DNA from 2 places in the Micrococcus sp. IITD107 genome. Region 2 is predicted to be linked to the other one. Evidence: predicted binding sites of a transcription regulator. Region 2 holds the regulator's gene; the other holds the start of a gene.
The links. Region 2 encodes LexA, which represses DNA repair genes until DNA is damaged. Its sites were predicted from a motif close to TCGAACANNTGTTCGA; they were not measured.
Positions count from the first base shown of each region.

Region 1: ACEXHE_RS12275 (HNH endonuclease signature motif containing protein) is a predicted target of LexA. The motif match lies at 1,860-1,875, and genes of this name have one in related genera.

Region 1 covers NZ_JBHFFN010000008.1:51,975-55,388, reverse strand. Annotated here, with positions in the region: gene ACEXHE_RS12280 (NUDIX domain-containing protein) at 1-1, shown strand, start outside; gene ACEXHE_RS12275 (HNH endonuclease signature motif containing protein) at 8-1,822, opposite strand; gene ACEXHE_RS12270 (ABC transporter ATP-binding protein) at 2,134-3,414, shown strand, end outside.
Region 2 covers NZ_JBHFFN010000001.1:107,798-111,211, reverse strand. Annotated here, with positions in the region: gene ACEXHE_RS00525 (Ig-like domain-containing protein) at 1-824, opposite strand, end outside; gene ACEXHE_RS00520 (LysM peptidoglycan-binding domain-containing protein) at 936-1,274, opposite strand; gene lexA (transcriptional repressor LexA) at 1,508-2,266, shown strand; gene ACEXHE_RS00510 (ATP-dependent DNA helicase) at 2,244-3,414, opposite strand, start outside.

The sequences.
Region 1 (3,414 bases), on a different contig from region 2:
ACCACGCTCAGGGTCTGAAGACCCTGTTGCGCTGGGGTGTCTGGTGGGGGTCGAGCCAGGGCTCAGGGGTGAACCAGGGGCGGCCCTGATCCATGGTGATGCTCCAGGCGCCGGCGTGAACGGCGTGATGGTGGTGGGAGCAGAGCAGGGCCCCGTTCGCCAGGGAGGTGGGGCCGTCATGGATCCACTCCTGGACGTGGTGGGCTTCGCACCAGGGGGCGGGGATGCGGCACCCCGGTGCGGTGCAGCCGCCGTCGCGGGCGATGATCGCCTGCCGCAGGGGCCCGGTGAAGAACCGCTCGGCCATCCCCACGTCCAGGACCTCTCCCTCGCCGCCGAAGACGACGGGGAGGAGGTCGGCGTCGCAGGCCAGTGCCCGGATGTGGGTGGGGTGGATGGGTCCGAGGAAGGTGGCCTCACTGATCCCACTGGCCTGTCCGGTGCGCAGCACGGTGGTGGGGGCGGGAAAGTCTGGCGGTGGTGAGCCAGGCGGTGAGATCCCGGGCAGTTCGGCCTGGCCTGGCGGACTGATGGTTCCGGGAGAGTCGGATCTCGGCGCTGCCGGGTGTGGACCCACTGATGCGTGGCTGGCCTGCACCTGGCCGAGCAGCTGCTGGTAGTCGATGTGGACCATCACCTGCGGGCGGGTGCCTCCGGTGTTGGGCAGCCCGTTGCCGCTGGTCATGCGCAGCGCACCCTGGAGCGCGGAGATGAGTCCGTTCATCTGCTTCTGGGCCACGCTGCGTGGATCGGTGGGCAGCTGGTGGATCTCACCGGGGTTCTCCGCATCGGGGTCCGGGTCCATGGCCGCTGCCGTGAAGAGGTCCTCGACCGGATCGAAGGGACCACGAGCCCGGGGGTTGGTGGCCGCTTCGGCCACGGTGGTGATGATCTCATGCTCCAGGTCGTCGGCGGTGATCAGCCAACGGTGCAGTCCCTGCCGTTGGCCTTGGTAGAACAGCCCTCGCCGGTGGTCGTAGTCACCGTCCACCGGCTCGTCTCCGTCTGGGTTGAGCACGGACTCGGCCAGCCGAGCCCAGCGGGCGCAGACCCTGCGCACGCCGTCCGGGTCCAGGGTGCGGGCCTCTCCGGTCAGCATCGCTTCACCTTCGGCCAGCACAGTCTCGATCAGCTCCGGTCCGGCTGGTCCCGCCTCGGCCAGGCCGCGGACCTTCTCCATGATCGAGGTGATGTGGTCCGCCGAGGCCCAGGCCACGGCGCGATCGGCGGTGGCCGCCGCCAGTACGGAGTAGGTCGGTTCGGTGGCGGGCTGCCCCAGCGCGGCCGGAGCTGCAGTGAGGTGCCCAGCCCGGCTCAAGCGGGTGCGGGCGGCCTTCAGCTCGATGTTCAGGCTCTGACGCAGGTAGTCCGCTGGGCAGCGGAAGGCGGTCATCCCGGCTGGCATGCCCAGCACCCGGGGCCGGATCGACTGATCGAGGTAGGCGCGTTCGGCATGGCCGGCCAGCTGCATCTGCACCCGGGCCACCGCTCGGCTGATCCGTTCCACGTGCTGGTTGGCCTCCGGCAGCGACGGGGTGGTCACGGGCTCCAGCGGCACGAGTGCAGGCGATGCCTCGGGCTCAGGTGGCGGCAGGTGGGCGCCCCAGTCCGCTCCCGGGTGCTCGGGCACGGTGAGCTGGCGGAACTGATCCACGGCCTCCGGGGCCTCCAGGCGACGGCCCAGCTCGACCAGCGCCGTCTGCGCGCGGTCCATCAGCTCGTGCAGGGACAGCTCCGACAGTGGGCTCGCTGACTCGATGCTGCGCACGGGGATGACGGCCAGGGGCGCGCGGGAGCCTGAGTCGGTCAGCTGTGCCGTCATCCTCACCACCTCTTCCGTGTGAACACCTGTCCGCTGTTCGAAGATATGTTCGACTGCTTCCATTCGACCACGAACCACGGACGGGATAAAGGGCCGGCCGAAATCTGTGGACAGCCACCCGAGACAGGTCACCTGTGCAGGAGTCGACCCCGGGGAATCCACAGGGTGGGGACGGTTTCCGGTGCTCGGCTGGTTCTCCGCCGACGCTCGGTCAGCCACGGATCTTCCCTCTGCCGTCCACCCACCCCACGACCCGCCGGAACGCCACGGGACCAGGAACAATCCACCCCCTCCCGAGGTTGACCACCACCGTGAGATCTCTGGCGCGCATCCTGTCCTTCACCCGCGAACTGACCCCGCTCTACGTGGGGATCGTCGTCGCGGCGGTGATCACGTCTCTGCTCACCCTGGCCGTCCCGTTCATCACCGGCGCCGCCACGGATCAGATCGTCGCCGGGCTCAACGGCAGCCAGACCGTGGACACCACCATCGAGGCCGTCCTCTGGCTGGCCGGGGCCTTCCTGGTGGTCGAGCTGATCTCCACCCTGGTCAGCTCCGTGGGCGGCTACTGGGGCGATGTCATGGCGGCCCGGATGCGCACCATCCTCTCCACCCGCTACTTCGCCCAGCTGCTCGCCCTGCCCCAGCGCTACTTCGACAACGAGCTCACCGGCAAGATCACCTCACGACTGAACCGCTCCATCACCGAGCTGACCCAGTTCCTGAACTTCTTCGCCAACAACGCCTTCACCATGCTGATCACCACGGTGGCAGTCCTGGTCATCTCGGCGATCTACTGGTGGCCCCTGGCGGCGCTGCTGGCCACCATCTTCCCCATCTACATGTGGCTCACCGCCAAGACCTCCGTGCGCTGGCAGGCATTGGAGAAGGAGAAGAACCACGAGGTGGACGTGGCCGCGGGCCGCTTCGCCGAGGTCGTGGCCCAGATGCCGGTGGTGAAGTCCTTCGTCCAGGAGCCGCACGAGCACGCCGGATTCAGCCGGCACTACCACCGCATCATCGGCGTCACCCGCACCCAGTCCCGCTACTGGCACGGGATGGACGCCTGGCGCCGCGCGGCCCTGAACCTGGTGTTCTTCGGCCTGTACGCCCTGATCTTCATCCGCACAGCCACCGGCGAGTTCTCCGTGGGAGACATGGTCATGCTCATCCAACTCATGGCCATGGCCCGCCAGCCGGTCACCTCCATGAGCTACCTCGTGGACGCCTCCCAGCGCGCCATCGCCGGGTCCACCGACTACTTCGAGGTGATGGACCAGCGTCACGACCGCCAGCCCGATCCCCGCATCCTCGCCGCCATCGGTCCGGTGGAACAGACCAACACCACCACCCCGACGACGGCCGCCTCGCCTGACGCATCCGGCTCACCGGAGGCCTCGCCTCACCCGGCCCCCGCCTCCGGCGAGGAGAACGCGTCGGTGCGTGCCGTCGTCGGGAAGCCCTCCTCACCGCGGGCCGAGCTGGAGGTGAGCGATCTGCGCGCGCTGCGGGCCAGCGCAGTGGCCGGGCAGGACGGGCCGGGCAGTCAGGAGGCCGTCCCGGCGGTGGCGTTCCGGGACGTGACGTTCGGG
Region 2 (3,414 bases):
ACCGAGGTGACCGATCCGTTCTCCAGTCGCACACTCAGCAGCTCGGCAGACGTGGCCAGTCCCACGACACCGGAGTTCGGTCCGGCCGGCTGGGGAACGGCCCCGACCAGGCGGTCGTCCTGGACCTGACCCCCAGGCCAGACCACCGTCCCGGAGTCGGCATCCACGACGACGCCGGTGTCTCCAACGGCTGTGACGACCGGGGAGGTCATCGAGGCGAGCGCTGTCAGCGACTCGCGAGAGGACTCCTCCCAGGCGTTGTCGTCCTCGGAGGCGACGAAGCTGATCAGCTCTGCGGAGGCGAGGTCAGCGACAAGCACGGTCCCCGTGGTCGTCGTCGTGCTGGCCACGGCGCCGTCGGCCTCATACAGCGGGTCCTCCGAGGACAGGACGGGAGCTGGCGTGAAGGTCCCCGCGAAGACGGTCCCGTCCTCGGCCGAGTTGGCTGAGAAGGACCCCCCGCCGAGTGCGAAGTGCTCGGTGGCCGGGAGCATGGTCTGGTCGCCTGAGGACATCAGTGAGGCGTCGATGGAGACCAGGGCACCGCTGGCCGGATCGACCATGACGGCGTGGTCGTCCTGCTGGTGCAGCGAGTAGTTCTCGAAGGGGGCGCGGAATCCTCCGTCCAGGATGTGGGAGGAATGATTCAGATGCCCAATGAACCCGTTGTCCTCCTTGGTGACCCAGATGGCTCCATCGTGGAGGTCGAGATCCGCCGTCTCCATGCCGGGATACAGGACAGATCCGGCGATGACCAGGGCTCCGACCGCTGAGAAGGCCGCCGGCTTCGATGCTCCCCGCCAGCCCCGGCCCCATGCTCCCATCGGTGTCGGTCCTCCCCCATCAGACTGATGACATACCGCACCCACGGTCGCCTCATCCAGTGTAGGTGAGTGGGGCCCCCGCCTGATCCGACCCGGATCCGCCCTCGGAGATCAGCCGAACTGCGGAACGTAGAGCAGCTGACCGGGCTGCAGCTCGCTGTCCGTCAGAGAGTTCATGGCGCCGATCTGCTCGATGGTGGTCGTCCTATCACGCTCCGGAGCGATCTCACCGGCGATCGACCACAGCGTCTCTCCGTAGCCGACGAGATGGGTCTCCACGGCAGCCGGAGCCTGATCGCCGGAGGCGGCGGCCGGGGTCAGGGCCGTGGATCCGAAGAAGACCGCGGCTGCGGTGATCAGGACGGCAAGGATCATCACCGGGAGTCCGTGCAGGAAGAAGCGGCCTCGACGGTTCAGACGGATGTCGGTCGCGGTACGGGTGGTGCTCATGGTGATCAGCCTTTCTGCCCGGAAGGTCCGGACGCATCGAACGCATGTTCGGATGACGTGTTCCTGTTCTAGCACATCCGTTCGAACGCGGACAAGACACGTTCGAACATATCTTTGAATCTGGGGCCACGCTCACGTAGCGTCAGATCCAACGGTCAGGCAGCAGTGGAACCACCGCTGGCCGACCGAGAAGCACATCACCAGGCAGCACGGACGAGATAAGGACGATCCCTATGGCAGGCCGGACCAGCGCCGAGGCACAGACCGATGGACAGGGGCCGCACCCCCTGACGGAGCGCCAGCGGGCGATCCTGGAATCGATCCGCACGGCGATCGCCCACCAGGGTTATCCACCGTCCATGCGCGAGATCGGCGACGCCGCTGGACTGGCGTCCCTGTCTTCGGTGACCCACCAGCTCTCCCAGCTCGAGAAGTGGGGCTACATCCGTCGCCACCCCGGCCGACCCCGGGCCATGGAGGTGCTGTTGGATGCCGACGGCGCACCCGTGCAGCATGGATCCACGCCTCTGGGATCCGGCTCCGTCCAGCCGGGCGATTCGACCACCGAGCACCGTGGGGCCACGGTGACCGCTCTGCACACGGCCGCCGTCGAGGGCTCGGCCGTGCCGGTCCCGTTGGTCGGCCGGATCGCCGCAGGTGGTCCGATCCTGGCCGACCAGCAGGTCGAGGACGTCATGACGCTGCCGCGTCAGCTCACCGGTGAAGGCGAGCTGTTCATGTTGAAGGTCTCGGGAGACTCCATGGTGGACGCGGCCATCTGTGATGGCGACTGGGTCGTGGTGCGGCGTCAGAGCTCAGCACAGAACGGTGAGATCGTGGCGGCCCTGCTGGACGACGAGGCCACGGTGAAGACCTTCCGCCAGAGGGACGGACACACCTGGCTGCTGCCGCAGAACAGCAGTTACGAACCCATCCTGGGCGACCACGCCACCGTGATGGGCAAGGTCGTCACGGTGCTGCGGGCCCTCTGAGCCGCTCCAGGACGCCCTTGACCACCTGAGGGTCGGTGGTCCCCCAGAAGTCGGGCAGCGTGGAGCGGAGGTAGCCGCCGTAGCGCTCGGTCGCGAGCCGGGGGTCCAGGACGGCCACCACGCCGCGGTCCTCCTGGGTGCGGATCAGACGTCCCACCCCCTGGGCCAGACGGATGGCCGCGTGCGTGGCGGACACCGCCATGAAACCGTTGCCGCCATGACGGGCGATGTCCCGCGAGCGGGCCGTGGCCAACGGATCGTCCGGGCGCGGGAACGGAATCCGGTCGATCACCACCAGTCGGCAGGCCTCACCGGGCACGTCCACGCCCTGCCACAGGCTGAGCGTGCCGAACAGGGAGGTGTCCGGTTCCGCAGCGAATTGGCGGACCAGCGCGGACAGCGTCGCGTCCCCCTGGCACAGGATCTGCGGTGATGGCCCCAGCCGGGTGCGCATCGCCTCAGCGGCATCCTCGGCGGCCCTCTTGGAGGAGAACAGGCACAGGGCCCCGCCGCGGGATGCCCGCAGCAGGGATTCGAGCTCGTCCCATGACTCCGGACTGGCGGTGCGACCGGGACGGGGCAGGTGCCGAGCCACGTAGAGCACCCCCTGACGTGGATAGTCGAAGGGGCTGCCGACATCGATTCCGGTCCACCGAGGTGCTCCCTGCCCCATCAGTCCGAGCGATCCGGCGACCGGGTCGAAGGAGGACCCCACCGCGAGTGTGGCCGAGGTCAGCACACCCGTCGCCTGTCCGAACAGTCCCTCACGCAGCTTCCCGGCCACGGACAGGGGTGCCACGTACAGCACGGGAGGCGCGGTCTCGTCCCCGGGCACCCATCCCACGCCCGGTTCGAAGTGACCGGGCCGACTGGCCCACACCACTTCAGGGTGCTCGGTGTCCGGCACCGCGGCCAGGATGCGGTCGGCAACCTCCAGGACGGTGAGCAGGCGGGCCCGGGCCATCTGTCGGCCGCTGTCCGCTCCCCCGGGGGACTCCCCGCTTCCCGACGACGCCCCTCCAGTGGGCTTGGAGTCGCTCAGTGCCTGCCGGGCGGCGTGGCTGACGGCGCGCAGGGCGTTCTGCTGCAGTTCGTTGGGCCCCTGCGGCAGCAGCCCGGTGGGCGTGGCGGCGAAGGCCGCATCCAGC